2 regions of the Rathayibacter tritici genome follow, and region 2 is predicted to be linked to the other one. Evidence: riboswitches for the same ligand, from Rfam matches in the RefSeq annotation. Region 2 holds a riboswitch; the other holds the start of a gene.

Region 1 (8,301 bases), 260 kb from region 2:
ACGGCGAGGATCGGCTCGGCGCCGGATCCTCGTCGGACGTTCTCGTTCCACCTCGACGTCCGTCCGAGCCCGCTCCCCTGCCGACTACGCGCCCTGGACTAGTCCGAGCACTCCCCCGACGAGCGAAACGGCGGCGAGGGCGAGCGAGGTCCCGATGAGCACCGTGTGGACGCGGAGGAAGGTCGTCGCCCGGCCATCGGCATCGCGTGCGCGCGGATCCTTCCGCACGCGACGCAGGAAGGGCGGCCAGACGACCGCATTCCACACGGCGTTGACGATCAGAAGGGAGCAGACGAGCGCGATCACGGGGATTCAGTCTAGGAGGAGCGCGCGGACAGGATCGGGTGTCGGTGGCCGCGGATAGACTGCCCGGCATGAGTAGCGCCCCCGACCGTCTTGTCTGGATCGACTGCGAGATGACGGGGCTCGATCTCGCCGTCGACGAGCTGGTCGAGATCGCTGTCGTCGTCACCGACTTCGAGCTGAATCCCCTGGATGAGGGCCTCTCGCTCGTCATCAGACCGGACGCCACCGCGCTCAAGAACATGGGTGAGTTCGTCCGGACGATGCACGAGACCTCGGGGCTGCTCACCGAGATTCCCTCCGGAGTGAGTGTCGCGGAAGCCGAGTACGAAGTGCTCGAGTACGTGCTCCGGCATGTCCCGGCCGAGCAGCAGGCGCCGCTCGCCGGCAACTCGATCGGCACCGACCGCGCGTTCCTGGCCACGTTCATGCCCCGCCTCGACGCTCACCTGCACTACCGCAACGTCGACGTCAGCACGATCAAGGAGCTGGCCCGGCGCTGGTTCCCCCGCATCTACTTCAACGCCCCGAAGAAGAATGGCGGCCACCGCGCTCTCGCAGACATCCTCGAGAGCATCCGGGAACTCCAGTACTACCGCCGCGCCGTCTTCGTGGCGGAGCCGGGACCGACCACGGCCGAGGTGCAGGCTGTCTCGGCCGCCGTCGTGGACGAGTTCGCCTCGCGGATGTAGTACTCTCGTACAGGTGCTTCGCGGGGTCGCCCCGGCGGAACACGCTCCTGGTGGGTATAGCTCAGTTGGCAGAGCGCCTGGTTGTGGTCTAGGAGGTCGCGGGTTCGAGCCCCGTTACTCACCCCAGTAGCTGTACATGCAGCGGAAGAGGCCCGGAGTTCCGACTCCGGGCCTCTTCGCCTCTCCAGCGGCCGATCACGAGCACGCGTAGAGAGAGGCCACGGATGCTCGACCTGGACGAGGACGCCTTCGAGGCCCTGGTCGTTGCCGAGCTCGACGCCCTCCCCGACGATATGGTCGACGGCCTCGACAACCTCGTGTTCGTCGTGGAGGACCGGCCGGAGGACGGCACTCTCGATGTGCTGGGCTACTACGACGGCGTCGCACTGACCGAGCGCGAGCGCTACGGATTCGGCGAGATGCCCGACCGCATCGTTGTGTTCCGGGAGCCGCACCTGGCGGCCTGCGAGGATCTGGACTCCCTGCGGGACGAGATCCACGTCACACTCGTGCACGAGATCGCGCACTTCTACGGCATCGACGACGAGCGGCTGCACGACCTCGGCTGGGCCTGACGCCCCGCTGCACGACGCGGCGCTCGCCCGGTCGAGCGTCGATTCTCCCCGCCTCAGGCGTCTCCTGCTGCGCCACTCGAGTCCAGCACGAGGTCTGCCCCCCGGCGCGGCCGCTCACGCTCGCAGTACGAGCGGAAGCTCCGATCCCAGGCATCCCAGTGCGCCGCGAAGAGCTCACCGTCGCGGGCGAGTGCGCGCGCCCTCCGCAGCTCGTCGCCCGCTTCGAGCCAGATGACCAGGTCCGCAACGCGCCGCGCGTCGGCGCTGGCCGACCCGCAGCCTTCGAGCACGAGAACATCCTCACGGACGACTCGTCGGCCGGCCGTCGTCCCGGCAGCCCAGTTCCACGGGCGCCAGTGCGCCGCGAGTCCGAGAGCGTGCGGGCGCACGAGCACCCGGGCGCTTTCCTGAGACGCCCGGTCCAGGCCCGACCACCCGGGGTAGAGGTCGTCCATCTGCACGAGAGCGATAGTCGGTGCGCCCGGCGCGAGGCGGATCTGCTCCACCAGTGCGCGCGCGACCGTGGACTTCCCGGAACCGCTCGGCCCGTCCACGAGGACAGTGCGACAGCGTCTCGCGAGGATTGACCGGGAGAGCTGACGCACCGACGCACCGGTCAGGGGAACGCTCCGCTCAGCCATGCAGCACGAAGCTCCACGCTCCGGACACGACGGACACCGTGACGGCCGTCGCCGCGATCGCCAGTGCACCTGCGATCAGCAGCAGGTCTCCCGCTCGCAGCCGCGACTCCCGGGCCCAGGTGCGCGGGACTCCGGAGCCGAACCCCTTCGCCTCCATCGCCGTCGCCAGCCTGCTCCCCCGCCGGATCGCCAGGACGAACAGCGAGAAGCTCCGCGAAGCGAGACCGCGCAGTGCGTGCACGGCCCCTCGGCCGTCGGCGACGCCCCGCGCCCGGCGGGCCATCGAGAGGGTGCGCCAATCGTCGACGAGCAGGCCGACCACTCGCATACCGGCGAGGGCGCCGAGCACGAAGCGCGAGGGCAGCCGAAGGATCTGGGCGAGGCCGTCCGCGAGATCGGTCGGGTCGGTGGTCGCGATCAGGACCACGCTCGGCAGACCAATCGCCAGCACCCGCAGGGTGATGGCTGCACCGAGCGCGACCGAGCCCTCGGTCACCGAGACGATCAGGAACTCTGCGTAGACGGTTCCGCTGTCACGCCCGTAGAGGACGGTGGAGAGCCCGGCCAGCGGGGCGGCGACCCAGACGGGCGCCGTCCGCCGGACGAGCTCGCCTACCCGGAGCCCGGCGAACGGCAGGACCAGCAGCTCGAGCACGAGCGCGGTAGCAGCCGAGACGGCATCGACGGTGAGGATCAGAGCGAGGGCGATCACCAGGCTCGCCAGTAGCTTCGCCACGGGGTTCGCGCGAGCGATCCGACCGCGGGCGGGCAGGGCATCCAGGAGCGTCATCCGGACACCGCTTCGCGTGCGCCGAGGGTGAGGACCGAGTCGGCGAGGGCCGCCACCAGCGCCTCGTCGTGGGTGATGGCGAGCACCGCCACGCCCTCGATGCGCTGCTCGGCGAGAAGGCCGACGAGGACCTCCCAGGTGAGACGGTCCTGCCCGAACGTCGGCTCATCGAGCACGAGCACGGACGGCTTCCGGGTGAGAGCGGACGCGACCGCGAGCCGCCGCTTCTCACCTCCGGACAGAGTGAAGGGGTTCGCGTCGGCCAGGTGAGCGAGTCCGAGACGATCCAGCAACTCCTCCGCGCGCCGGCGCTCCGCCCCGTCCCGGGCGCCGAGGGCGAGCTCGGCGCGCACCCGAGCGGTGAGGAACTGGTGCTCCGGTTCCTGAAAGACCATCGCGATCCGCTCGGCGAGCTGAGCGGAGCTCCAGCGGATCGGATCGGGCCCGGCGCCGGCCCGCAGCGACTCGGAGGCGCTCACGCGCCCCGCGACCGGCGGGAGGAGGCCGGCCAGCGTGAGAGCCAGGGTCGACTTTCCGACGCCGTTGGGCCCGAGCACGGCCGTGACCCGAGCGGAAGCGACGGCGAGGTCGAGCCCGGAGGCGACGACGGTGGCGCCACGGCGCCCGAAGACGGGCCGGCCTATCGAGAGATCGCGTGTGCTGAGCACGGCCGGTGACGCCAGGATGCTGGGGGCTCGGCGCTGGGGATGCTCGCCCGGCAGCCAGACGCCCGAGGCGCGGAGCACCTCGCGCGCCTCACGCAGGACCTCGGCCGGTGCACCGTCGGCGACGACCGCGCCGTCGCGGTCGAGGACCACGATGCGGTCGACCAGATCGACCCAGACATCGACCCGGTGCTCGACCACGATCAGCGTCGCTCCCGTGTGGGCCGCCGTGCGCTCGACTGCCGCTCGCACCTCCCGCACCCCCTCGGGGTCGAGGTTCGCGGTCGGCTCGTCCAGCAGGAGGAGCCGAGGGCGCATCGCGAGAACGCCCGCCAGGGCGAGCCGCTGCTTCTGCCCGCCGGAGAGTGCCGAGGTGGAGTGGCCGAGCGGCACGTCGAGCCCGACGTCCTCCAGTGCCTGCCGCACTCGGGCGGGGATCTCCGCGGGCGGCACACCGAGGTTCTCGCAGGCGAAGGCGACGTCGTCACCGACCCGCGCGAGCACTGCCTGGGTGTCCGGGTCCTGCAGCACGAGGCCGGCGACTCCGCGTCGAGCGAGCGGGGCTGCGCCGTCGATCGCGAGCTCTCCTGCCGCGGCTCCGTCCTCTTCGTCGCCGAGGACCCCAGCCAGCGCGTGCAGAAGCGTGCTCTTGCCCGCTCCGGAGGGGCCGAGCAGCAGCACGCGCTCGCCCGGCTCCAGAGCGAGATCGAGCCCAGAGATGGCGGAACGAGAGCGTCCCGCGTGACGCCAGCTCCAGCCCCGGGCCCGGACGGACGCGCCGCTCATCGGGCGACCGCGCCGGCTCCCTCGACCGTTCGGCCCTCGCGACCGGAGGCGAACCGGTCCAGCGCACCGGAGGCGGCGAGTCCGCGAACTGCGAACCAGGACAGCAGACCGGCCAGGATAACGCCCGACACGATCGAGGACACGACGTACACGCTCATGAAGAGCGCGTCATTCGCGGCGTAGTACGACAGCAGGTCGTTGATCGCGAGGGCGAGGCCCGCGCCGGCGCCGGCGAGCATCGCAACGAGCGGACGGCCGCTGCGGTAGAGGAAGAGCGCGAGGACGATCTCGGCGCCGAGCCCCTGGACCAGGCCGGAGATCAGCACGGTGTACCCCCACTGGGTGCCGATCAGCGCGGAGACCGCCGCGGCGACGAGCTCAGTGAAGAGCGCCGCTCCGGGCTTGCGGATGATCAGGCCGCCCAGGACGCCGGCGAAGAGCCAGCCGCCGCCGAGGAGCCCGCCGAGCCCGGGTAGGAAGTCGAAGGCGAGGCCGAGGACGTTCGTCGCCAGGCCCCAGGCCCAGAAGACGACCCCGCTCGCGACAGCGACGACGCTCGCCACCACGATGTCGACCACCCGCCAGCGCAGGTTCCGCCGAGCTGTGGCGGTGGAGGAGCCGAGGGGCTGCGCGTTCGTGTTCTGCGCGGTCGTTTTCTGCGCGTTCGTTTTCTGCACTGGCGTGCCCTTTCGTGGGAGCGAATGGAGGGCACGGGTTGGAGAAGAGGAGATCGAAACGTTCCTTCGCTGGCATGACCCAGATCAGGTTCGACGGTCGAAGGCTTCTGCCTTCCTCTCAGTCCGGTGCACCGGACTCCCGTGTTCGTCGGTAATCATAGACGTCATGTCCTGGTCGGTGGTCGTCGTTCTCGCCGTGGTGCTGCTCGTGTTGCTGCAGGCTCTGCTCTGGCAGCGCCGTGCGCGGATCCGCCGCGAGCTCCTCAGCTACGGCACCCGAGTGACGGCCAGCGTGGTCGGGCCGGATCCAGCGCGAGGCGACCGCGATTCCGCCCGGGATCTGGGGCGTCTCCTGGTCGTCTACCGCACCGCCGAGGGCGAGGAAAAGCGTGCCCTGAAGTACCCGCAGAAGCGGGGCGACGCCTGGATGGCGGGTGAGCCGGCGGCGGTGATCTACGACCCGAAGCGGCCGGACGACGTCGAACGGCTGATCGTCGGCTTCGGCCGGACGAAGAAGAAGTGGTACCCCGCGCGCCAGCAACGTGCCAGGTGACGGACGACCGCTCCGACTATTTCTTCAGGGCGCGGATGATGCGGGCCAGGGCCTTGCCGGTGACCCAGACGAAGGGGATGCCGACAGCCAGAACCGAGATCACGTTGGGTTGGAACCGCAGGCCCAGGTCGTCCTTGATGTACGCGCCGATCGGGATGACCGTGGCGCCGCCGCCTCCGCCGCCGCCCTCCTGGCCGCCCTCGGATCCGCTGCCTCCGCCGAAGCCGAACCAGCGCAGAGCGACGGGGACGAGCGAGACACCGTCGACGGTGACGGGCTCGCCGTAGATCGTCGAGGTACCCGCGGTAGTGACGGTGTCGGCCAGGGAGACTGCGATGTTGGGCATGGTGCGACGGTACTCCGCGCCTCTCCGCGGCGACAAGCGGCCCGCCGGAGCGTACAGGACTCGCCCATGCATCCTCCGGGACCGGCTGACATGATCGTCTGATGCCCGCTCGCTCCCGCCGCCGCCCTGTGCGCTCGGTTGCGGTCGCGATCGCGAGCCTGGTCCTGGCGGCGTTCCTCGCCCTGCACCGGGTGCTGCCGGATCCGCTCGGCTGGCTGTCGGTGCTGGAAGTCGGGATCCCCTGGACGGGACTGCTCGTCCTGCTGCTCATCGCTGCCGGGGCGACTCTCCGCTCGCGGCGGACGGCGGCCGCCGTCACCGTGCTGGCGATGGTCTACGGCGTGCTGGTCCTGCCTGTCGCGCTGCCCGCGCCGCCGGTTCGCTCCGGGGTGTTCACCGTCATCAGCCAGAACATCAAGACGAGCCAGGACGCGGGTGAACTCGCCGCGTCTCTCGCCGCGCGCGATCCTGACGTGATCACCCTGCAGGAGCTCGACGGGGCAGCCGTGCGCGCCGTCGATGACGAGCTGGCCAACGAGTACCCCTACTCCTTCGTCTCGAGCACCGTCGGCGTCTGGAGCCGCACCGAGCTGACGGCTGAGGAGCCACTCGATCTCGGTCTCGGCTGGAAGCGTGCGCTGGCGGTCGATGTGGACACCCCGGTGGGCGGCACGCGCCTGTTCGTCGTGCACCTGGCATCGTTCCGGCCGGGTGAGCACGCGGAGCGGGACACGATGCTCTCGAACCTCGCCACAGTGCTCCGTGATGATGCGTCGGCGCGGACCCTGGTCATCGGCGACTTCAACACGCCGACCGACGATCATCTGCTCGCGCCCGTGCTCGCCGAGGCGGGACTGGTGCGCACCGGCGGAGTCGGCTTCCCGGCGACCTGGCCGTCGGTTCTGCCGCTGGTCTCGCTCGACCATGCCCTGGCCGACGGCGTTCCGGCCGCGACCCTGGCGGTCCTGCCGCCGAACGGCTCCGACCACCGGCCCATCAGTCTGACGATCGGTTCCGCGTAGCGAGCGTGTCGCTCAGGTCGATCCCCTTCGCCGACTCGGGGGCCCTGGGGGAGAGCAGCGAGGCGGGGCGGACGGCCGCGGAGCCGAAGCGGGCCGCCACACCGTCGACCGCGAGCTCAGCGTCGCGCCAGTCGTCGGAGTCGCTCCACAGCGAGAACGCGACGTCGTCGCCCTCAACAAGCTGCTCGCCGCGCACGCCGATCAGCCGCACGGGGCGGCGGAGCGGATTCGCCGCCTCCAGCAGTGCGGAGGACGCCTCGTAGAGGACCCGGGCGACGTCGGTCGCCTCGACGAGCGTGCGCGACCGGGTGAGGGTGCTGAAGTCGCCGAAGCGGACCTTGACCGCGACCGTGCGGCAGCGCACGCCGGAGCGGCGCATCCGCACCGCGACCTTGTCGCAGAGCCGCAGCAGTTCTCGCCGCACGAGCTCGGGGTCGGCCACATCGTCGGCGAAGGTGATCTCGTGGCCGGCGCTCTTCTCGATCTGACGGGTGTCGACCGGCCGCGGGTCCACGCCGTTCGCCAGGGCGTGCAGGCGGCGCCCGGTGGCCTCGCCGAGCGCCGAGACCAACGAGGTCAGCGGAGTGGAAGCGACGTCGGCCACGGTGCGCAGGCCCCGGCGCACGAGTGCCTCTTCGGTGCTGGCGCCGACCCCCCACAGGGCGCTCACGGGCAGCGGATCGAGGAACTCGCGGACCGCGTCGGCGGGGACGACGAGCAGGCCGTCGGGTTTGGAGCGGCCGGAGGCGAGCTTGGCGACGAACTTGGTACTGGCGATCCCGACGGAGCAGGTCAAACCCAACTCGTCGTGGACCCGGCGGCGGATCTCGGTGCCGATCGCGAACGGTGAGCCGGAGAGGCGGCGGGCACCCGCGACGTCGAGGAATGCCTCGTCGATGCTCAGACGCTCGACCAACGGTGTGAACGAGTCGAAAATCGCCATTACGCGGCGGGAGGCCTCGCGGTAGCGCTCCATGTGCGGCTCGAGGACCACGGCATGCGGGCAGCGGCGGAGGGCGACCGCCATCGGCATCGCGGAGTTGACGCCGTAGCGGCGGGCCTCGTAGGTGGCGGCGGTGACGACCGAGCGCGCGCCGTGGTGGCCGACGATGACCGGTCTTCCCCGCAGATCCGGCCGATCGAGCAGCTCGACGGAGGCGAAGAACGCGTCCATGTCGATGTGCAGGATGCTCGCGCGCGGGTCGTCGAAGGGCTCGGTCGTGACCTGCCGAGCCGTGCCGTCCTGCTTGC
Region 2 (8,301 bases):
GCCGGATCTCCTGGGCCGCCTGGAGGAGACGGGCCTGACTCCCGCCGACACCGGCTTCTACCCGGAGGCGCGCGAGGCGGTCATCGACCTCGGCATCGTCCGACGCAAAAAGATCGACGTCGCCGCTGATCTGCCCTCGAAGCGGATCGTCGACCTGCCCGTCGAACTCGACGACGACCTCGGTCGCTCCATTCAGAAGGCCGAGCGTGAGCTCGGAGCGCGGATGCTCCAGCGTTTCCGGGCCGTCACCGCCTCGATCACGCACGAGCTCGACGACGACGAGCGCGAGCGGTTCATCCGCATCGTGGCGCAGAGCGAGCTGGAGGAGTCGAAGTCGGCCAAGACCGGCGAGAACGTCTTTACGATGGTCCGCCGGATCGGCCAGGCGAAGGCGGCACTGGCCGCCGATTACGCCTCACAGCTGGCCCGCTCGGTGGGCAAGGTGGTCTTCTTCGCCAAACACATCGACGTGTTGGATCAGGCCGAGGAGACTTTCGAGAAGCGCGAGCTCGCCTCGGTGTCCATCCGCGGCGACCAGACCGCGGCGTTCCGGCAGACCCAGATCGACGCCTTCAACGAGGACCCCGACGTCTCGGTCGCTGTCTGCTCACTCACCGCGGCGGGCGTCGGCGTGAACCTGCAAGCCTCCTCGAACGTGGTGCTTGCCGAGCTGTCCTGGACCTCGGCCGAGCAGACACAGGCCATCGACCGTGTGCACCGCATCGGTCAGGAGGAGCCGGTCACGGCCTGGCGGATCATCGCGGCGCATACGATCGACGCGAAGATCGCCGAACTCATCGATGCCAAGGCGGGCCTCGCCGCCCGCGCGCTCGACGGTGCGGACGCCGAGATCGCCTCGGCTGACACGGTGCAGCTGGACGCCCTCATGCACGTCCTACGCGAGGCGATCGGCTGAGCGGCGCGTGGACCGGACGCGATCAGCGGATCAGCGCCCGGTCCAGCGGAGCCGCGAAGAAGTCCCGCTCGAAGACGCTCGAGCGCAGGAACGCTTCTCGCATCGCAGCGCGCTCCCGCGGCGTGGCGTCTGCGGCTGCCTGCTCAGTGATCACGATCGCCCTCTCGGTGGCGGCTTCGAACACCGGATCGGCGTAGCTGAGCAGCCAGTCCGCGTAGGGGTGTTCCGCGTGGCCCGCGGCAGCCAGGCGGGAGCCGACGTCGGCGTAGAGCCAGAAGCAGGGGAGCAGGGCGGCGACGATCTCGCCGTAGCCACCGCGGGCACCGACCGCGAGCAGATGATCGACGTAGCTGCGAGTGACCGGGGCGTGCTGCGCCTCCCTGCTGCCGAGCCGGTCGCGGTGCAGCTGCGCCTCCGTCGCGAGAGCGGATGCCGAGCCCTCGGCCCAGAAGACCTGCTCGGCGGTGGTCGGCGCCCGCTGTGCCGCCACGGCCAGCACCCGCGCGTACTCGGTGAGGTAGAGCGCGTCCTGCTCCAGGTACCACTCGAAGTCCTCCCGGCGCAGCGAGCCGTCGCCGAGCGCCCGGACGAACGGCAGCGTGTCGATCTCATCGCGGAGCTCCCTCGTCTCCTCCCAGACACCCGTGCAGAACGTCGGCGGGCGGAGGCGGTGGAAGTGGTCGACGGGGCCGAGACCGGAGCCGACCTCGAGCGCGTCGGCGGCGCGCAGGGCGCCGGTCAGCCATTCCTTCGCCTCGATCAGCGCCTCGACCAGCGCGTCGGAACCGGCGCCGCGGCCGGCCAGGAGCGTCGCCATCGCAGAGGAGAGCGAGCAGCCGGTGCCGTGGGTGTTCGCGGTGGCGACGCGCACTCCGGGTACTTCGCGCACCCGGCCGTCGGGGGTGAGGATCGCGTCCGGAGTGGCGGGGCCGTCGAGGTGGCCGCCCTTCACCAAAACGGCCGCGTCGAGAGTGCGCGCGAGGGCGGCGCCCTGCGCGAGCGCGGTCGGCCAGTCGGAGGCGGTGGCGGCTCCGGCGAGCACGCCCAGCTCGGGGAGGTTCGGCGTCACCAGGTCGGCCCGACGGAGCAGGCCGTGCACGGCCTCCTCGGCCTCGGGGGCGAGCAGCCGGTGCCCGCTGCTGGCCACCATCACCGGATCGACGACCACGACGGGCGGGCGCACGTCATCGAGCCACTGCGCGACGACTCCGGCGTACTCGGCCGTGGCGAGCATCCCGATCTTCACGGCATCGATCGTCACATCGTCGCTCACCGCGTCGAGCTGCTCGCGGAGGAACGCGGCGGGCGGCAGGTGCACGGAGCGGACACCGTGCGTGTTCTGCGCGACGAGGGCGGTGACAACGGCCATGCCGTAGCCGCCGAGCGCACCGATGGTCTTCAGGTCGGCCTGGATGCCCGCGCCGCCGGTCGGGTCGGTGCCGGCGATGCTGAGGACGCGGGGGATGCGCGGGGGGAGCGGGATGCGCGAGGCGAGTGGGCTGCGCGGGGCGAGTGGGCTGGCAGGGGTGGCGGGGGTTTCTGGGGTGCCGACGGAGGCTGCGGTGGTGCGGGACGGGGCGCTGCCGGCGGTCATCGGTCCCACTCCGCCCGGATGCTGCGGGCGGCCTCCGCGGGGTCCGCGGCGGTGCAGACCGCCGAGACCACGGCGAGTCCCGCTGCACCGGCACACCGGAGCGGAGCCGCGTCCTGCGCTCCGACTCCGCCGATCGCGACACAGGGCAGTGGCGTCGCGGTGGCGAGGGCCGCGAATCCGTCGATGCCGAGGGGCGCGGGGTGGTCAGGTTTGGTCGAGGTCGGCCGGATCACGCCGACGCCGAGGTAGTCGACCGTGCCCGCTGGCAGGGCGCGGACGGCTGCGAGGTGCGCGGGAGTGTTCGCGGTGAGGCCGATCACGGCGTCGGCTCCGAGGAGTGAGCGCGCGGCGACGACGGGGAGGTCGGACTGCCCGAGGTGGACACCGTGCACGCGGGCACCAGCGAAGCGGGCGGCGAGGACCACGTCGACACGGTCGTCGACCAGCAGCGTGGTGCGCTCGGTGAGAACAGCGGCGACCGCGAGGGTCAGGGCGACGAGCTCGGCGGCCGAGGCATCGTGATCGCGGATCTGGACGGTCGTGACTCCGCCCGCGACCGCCGCCGCGACCACGGCGGGCACGCCGCGCGCGCCGCACTGGGCGGTGTCGGTGACGAGGTGGAGCGAGAGGTCGACGCTCATGCGATCCGCGCGCCCGACTCGGCCTCGGCCGGCCCGAGGGCCGCGAGGGCGTCGAGGAGGCCGACGGCGAAGGACCCGGGGCCACTGCTCGTTGCGGCGGCACGCTCGGCGGCGAGGCCCCACACGGCCGAGGCGCTGACGGCGGCGTCGAGCGGGCGGACCCCTGCGCCGAGGAATGCGGCCATCACCGCGCCCAGCGCGCAGCCGCCGCCGGTCACCCGGGTCAGCAGCGGGTGGCCGCCGGTGACCCGGACGACGCGCTCGCCGTCGGTGACGAGATCGATCGCTCCCGAGACGGCGAGAACGCCGCCCGTGCGGCGGGCCAGGTCTCGGGCGGAGTCGAGGGCCTGCTCGGCGGTGTCGACCGCGTCCACTCCACGCCCGCCCGCACCGGCTCCCGCCAGGGCGAGGATCTCGGAGGCGTTGCCGCGGATGATCGCGGGCCGCGCCTCCAGCAGCTCGACGGCGAGAACGGTGCGCACGGGCAGCGGGCCGACGGCGACGGGATCGAGCACCCACGGGGTACCGGCGCGGGTGGCCGCGGCGACCGCCTCCCGCGCGCCCTCGCGCTGCTCCGCTCCGGGCGTGCCGAGGTTGACGAGGACGGCGGAGGCGATACCCGCGAAGACGCCCGCCTCGCCGGGCAGATCGCACATCGCTGCGCTGGCGCCGAGGGCGAGCAGGCTGTTCGCGGTGAAGCCGGTCACAACCGCGTTCGTGATGCACTGCACGAGCGGCTCGGCGGCGCGGAGGGCGACGAGATCGCGACCGACGGACGCCGGGCCGGGCACCGCACGGGGCGCCGGGTCGGCGGCCGTGTCGGCGGGGAGGGGCGGGTGGACAGGCGTGCGAATACTCATTCGCGACATCCCTTCGCTAGTACGAACTAGATCAGGTTCAACGGGTCTTCTCTCAGCCCAGGCGGGCACCCCGTGTCACTGCGGATGACCCTAGCAGCGGGCGCGGCGACGCCCGCCCGCGTCGTCGGGCCGCGTCGCCGGCCTCGGCCTCTCTGGCCGTATCGGCCTCTGCGGCCGCACCGACCGAGGCTCCCGCCCCACCGCGTCGGCGCCGCCTCAGCCGGTGAGGATCGTGCTGTCGCCGCGGGGTCCGACGACGACGCGCAGGCCGATCGGCAGCCGCTCGCGCATCGCATCGACGTGGCTGATCAGGCCGATCGTGCGGCCGCCGGAGCGCAGCGCGTCGAGCGTGCCGAGCGCCGTCTCCAGCGTCTCGGCATCGAGCGAGCCGAAGCCCTCGTCGATGAACATGGTCTCGAGCGAGATCCCGCCGGACTGCGCCGTCACCACGTCGGCCAGGCCGAGTGCGAGGGCCAGCGAGGCGAGGAAGGTCTCGCCGCCGGACAGCGAGGCGGGGTGCCGCCGGACGCCGGTGAAGGCGTCGAGCACGTCGATCCCGAGGCCGGAGGCAGCGCCGCGGTAGGCGAGCGAGTCGTCGTGAGCGAGGGCGTAGCGGCCACTGGTCATCGCGTCGAGGCGGAGGTTCGCGGCGGCGACGATCTCCTCCAGCCTGCCGGCGAGCGCGAAGGCCTCCAGATCCATCCTGCGGGTGTTCTGCCCGCGGCCCGAGACGGTCTCGGCCAGGGCGCGCAACTCCTCGTGGCGGCGGAGGCGTTCGTCGAGCGCGCCGAGGCGGCCCGCGGCCACTGCAGCGAGCTCGGCCAGGCGCGAGGAGCGGTGCTCTAGCACGGAGAGTCGAGCTCGCGCCTCGTCGCGGCGAGCGGAGGCGTCGCGCGAGTGCTCCTCCGCGGCGAAGACGTCGGCGGGCGTGCTGGGCAGTGCGCGGAGCTCGGGCTCGGCGAGTGTCGCCTCGGTGGTGTTGCGGCGCCGCTCGTGTTCGGCGACGGCCGCCTCAGCGCGGGCGCGGTCGCCGCTCGCCAGTGCGGCGGACTCGGCCTCCTCAGGCGTGGCGAAACCGCGCTCGGCCAGAACCTGGGCGAGCTCGGCTCGGGCAACGGCGGCGGCCTCGGCGCGGGCGCCCGCCGCCTCCTCGGCCTCGACCAGGGCGACGGCTCGGCGGCGCTGGGCACTGAGGTCGGCGACGCGCGCCGTGACGCTCTCCGCTCCGTCCCGCGAGATCTCGACCCGCTCCCGTAGCAGCCTCAGCGCCTCGGCGGCGAGGGCGGCCTCGCCGACACGGGCCTGATGCTCGATGCTGGCGGCGTCCCTGTCGCTCGTGATGGCGTCGATCCTGGAGCGCAGCCGGGTGCGCTCGTGCCGGAGCTCCGCCACGCGGGCGGCGGCAGCCCGGGCCGAGGCCAGACGCTCCTCGTCGGCCGAGCGGAGCGAGTCCAGGTCGGCATCGTCGCCGACTCGCTCGTCGAGCGCTGCCAGGGCGAGGGCGGCGATGCCCTCGCGCTCCCGGGCGGAGTCGAGGGCGGCGGAAGCGCGCTGGACCGCGGTGTGCGCGCGGTCCAGGTCGGCGGTACCGACCGTCGTCGGTCCGTCGTGATCGGCCGGGCGGGGGTGCTCCGGCGAGCCGCAGACCGGGCATGGCGCTCCCGGCTCCAGGCGCTCGGCCAGCTCGCCGGCGAATCCGGCGAACCGGCGCGCGATGAGGGCGGCCTGTTCGGCGGCGCGCTCGCCGTGCGCACGAGCGGCGTCGGCGTAGGCGGTCCGCAACCGGTGCAACTCCGCGGCGGCGAGGTCGCGCTCGTGGACCGCGGCGATCCTCCGTTCGACGGCGGCGAGCTCCTCGGCGCGGGCGGCAACGGCGGCGGCCTCGTCGGCGAGGGACTCCTCCTCTTCGGCGAGCGCATCCACTCGAGCGGGCAGCTCGCGCAGCTCCTCCTCCACACCGGCCAGGGTGTTCGCGGCCGTCTGCTCGGCGCGGGCGGTGCGCTCAGCGGCACGCTCCGCTTCGGGGAGCCTGCGTTCCTCGGCCAGCGCCTCGGTCAGCGCGCCCAGCACGGCGGCGAGGTGCTCGGCCGTCTCGGCGGCCGGCCCTGCGGCGGAGTCGCCGTAGGCCTCGGCCGCGAGCTCACGCTGTTGCAGCGCCGCCCGCTCCTTCTCGTCGGCGGCGCGGGCCGAACGGAGCAGCGGCAGCACTCCGTCGGCGCGGCGGGCGCGCTCGATCGCCGCCCGCTGGCGCTCGACGTGCGCCTCGGCGACCGCCAGCTCCTCCGCCTCGATCAGCGCGAGTCGGCGCCGCTCCTGCCCGCGGGCGATGCGACGGGCCTCGTCGAGAGCGGTGCTCGCCGCTGCCTGCACTGCGTCGGCGGTCGCGGCGTCGGACCGGGCCTCGTCGAGCGGGGCGGCGAGACGGGCCGGCAGCCCGGCGAACCAGGCCGCATCGGGAGTGGGCGGTTCTGCACCGTCGTCGATGAGCCGGGAGGCCTCGTCGGCGAGTGCGGTCACGGCCGCTCGCTCCTCCTCCAGCCCCACGGCGCTCGCATCGCGCTGCTCCAGCAGGCGCCGGCGGAGCAGATCGAAGCGTTCGGTCGCGAAGAGGGTGCGCAGGAGCCGCTGCCGGTCGTCGTTCTTCGCGAGCAGGAACTCGTGGAAGCGGTTTTGCGCCAGCAGGATCACCTGGAGGAACTGGTCCTTCGTCAGCCCGACGATGCGGCCGATGTCAGTGGCCACCTCCTTGGCGCTGGATGAGAGGCCGACCCACGAGGCGTCGATCTGCTCCAGCAGCTCGACCTTCGCGGGTTGAGTGGTCGTCCCCGGACCGCGACGCTTGGGCCGCGCATACTCGGGCGAGCGGCGCACCCGGTAGACGCGCCCCGCCGCCTCGAACTCCAGCTCGGCGAAGGTCTCGTCCTCGGGCCCGCTGTGGTCGCTCCGCAGGCGCGAGGCCGTGCCGTCGAAACGCGGGACCGAGCCGTAGAGCGCGAAAGCGATCGCGTCGAGGATCGTCGACTTGCCAGCGCCCGTGCGGCCGGCGATGAGGTAGACGCCCACGTCTTCGAGCCGGTCGAAGTCGATGCACTGCTCGGCGCGGAACGGACCGAGGCCGGCGAACGCGAGGCGGCGGATCCTCACCGCAGCGCCTCGGCGTCGACCGCTGCGAGAGCGTCGAGGGTGAGGGCGCGCTCGGCGGCGGTGGCGCCGTGGCCGTCGCGGACGTGGGCGAGGAAGTCGTCGACGACCTCGACGTCGCTCCGCCCGCGGGCCCGCTCGGCGTAGGCGGGCGGCTCGGCGGCGGCGTGCGGGGGCCGGTGCTCGAGCGTCGCGCAGCCCGGGAACCGCGACTGCAGGCGCGCCATCGCGTCGAGCGGGCGTACAGAATCCGTCAGTACCGCCGACACCCAGTCGCCCTCCACGTCGGCTAGGGAAGGATCGCGCAGCAGCTGCTCGAGCTCGCCCTCGATCACGCTCAGCCGCCGCGGCACCGGGAGCGGCGACCACTCAACGCCCGCCAGCCCCTCGGCTCCGATCGTCACCAGCCAGGCGCCGCGCGGCTTCGCGGCCTCGCCGAACGAGTAGTGCAGCGGCGCCCCGGAGTACCGCACGCTCGGCGTGAGTTCGGCCCGCCCGTGGATGTGCCCGAGCGCCGCGTAGTCGGCGGCGGCGAAGTGCTCGACCGAGACATAGTCGAGCCCGCCCGCCGTGATGTCGCGCTCGAGCACCGCGGGCGGGGCTCCGACGGCGAAGCAGTGCGCGAGCACGACCCAGGGCCGACCGGCGGCCTCAGCGGCGGCACGGACCCGGCGCATCGCGAAGGCGAGCACGTCCTCGTGGCGCCGCAGCGGCTCCTCCGGGTGCCGGTGGCGGTAGAGCGCCGGTTCGAGGAACGGGATGCCGTGCACGCCCACCTCGAGACCGGACCCATCGCGGAGCACAACCGGCTCGGCGTACGCCTCCGGATCGGTGAGCACGTGCACGCCCGCGGTGCGCAGCAGCCCAGCCTGGAAGCCGAGCCGGGCGGGGGAGTCGTGGTTGCCGCTGGTCAGCACGACGTCCGCCCCGGCCGCGCGGATCGCCTCGAGGGTGCGGGTGAGCAGCGTGTAGTGCTCGGCGGCGGGAACGGCGGAGTCGAAGACGTCTCCGGCGATCAGCACCGCGTCGACCTGCTCGGCGCTCACCGTCTCGACGAGGGCCTCAAGCACCGTCGCGAGCGCCGCCACGGTGGAGTGCCCGTGAAAGGTGCGGCCGATGTGCCAGTCGGAGGTGTGCAGCAGCTTCACG

The links. A riboswitch is a leader RNA that binds a small molecule or an ion and turns the genes downstream of it on or off. The one in region 2 is predicted to bind thiamine pyrophosphate.
Positions count from the first base shown of each region.
Region 1: it holds a riboswitch for thiamine pyrophosphate, as region 2 does, so the genes downstream of both, A6122_RS07530 (ECF transporter S component) here and thiM (hydroxyethylthiazole kinase) in region 2, are expected to answer to the same signal.

Region 1 covers NZ_CP015515.1:1,649,333-1,657,633, forward strand. Annotated here, with positions in the region: gene A6122_RS07495 (SCO4848 family membrane protein) at 85-306, opposite strand; gene orn (oligoribonuclease) at 375-995, shown strand; tRNA gene A6122_RS07505 (tRNA-His) at 1,046-1,121, shown strand; gene A6122_RS07510 (metallopeptidase family protein) at 1,220-1,570, shown strand; gene A6122_RS07515 (AAA family ATPase) at 1,624-2,124, opposite strand; gene A6122_RS07520 (energy-coupling factor transporter transmembrane component T family protein) at 2,204-3,001, opposite strand; gene A6122_RS07525 (ABC transporter ATP-binding protein) at 2,998-4,452, opposite strand; gene A6122_RS07530 (ECF transporter S component) at 4,449-5,129, opposite strand; TPP riboswitch at 5,174-5,281, opposite strand; gene A6122_RS07535 (DUF3592 domain-containing protein) at 5,296-5,682, shown strand; gene A6122_RS07540 (hypothetical protein) at 5,699-6,028, opposite strand; gene A6122_RS07545 (endonuclease/exonuclease/phosphatase family protein) at 6,130-7,050, shown strand; gene dinB (DNA polymerase IV) at 7,025-8,301, opposite strand, start outside.
Region 2 covers NZ_CP015515.1:1,910,310-1,918,610, reverse strand. Annotated here, with positions in the region: gene A6122_RS08760 (DEAD/DEAH box helicase) at 1-916, shown strand, start outside; gene thiD (bifunctional hydroxymethylpyrimidine kinase/phosphomethylpyrimidine kinase) at 939-2,510, opposite strand; gene thiE (thiamine phosphate synthase) at 2,507-3,151, opposite strand; gene thiM (hydroxyethylthiazole kinase) at 3,148-4,011, opposite strand; TPP riboswitch at 4,003-4,094, opposite strand; gene A6122_RS08740 (AAA family ATPase) at 4,228-7,155, opposite strand; gene A6122_RS08735 (exonuclease SbcCD subunit D) at 7,152-8,300, opposite strand.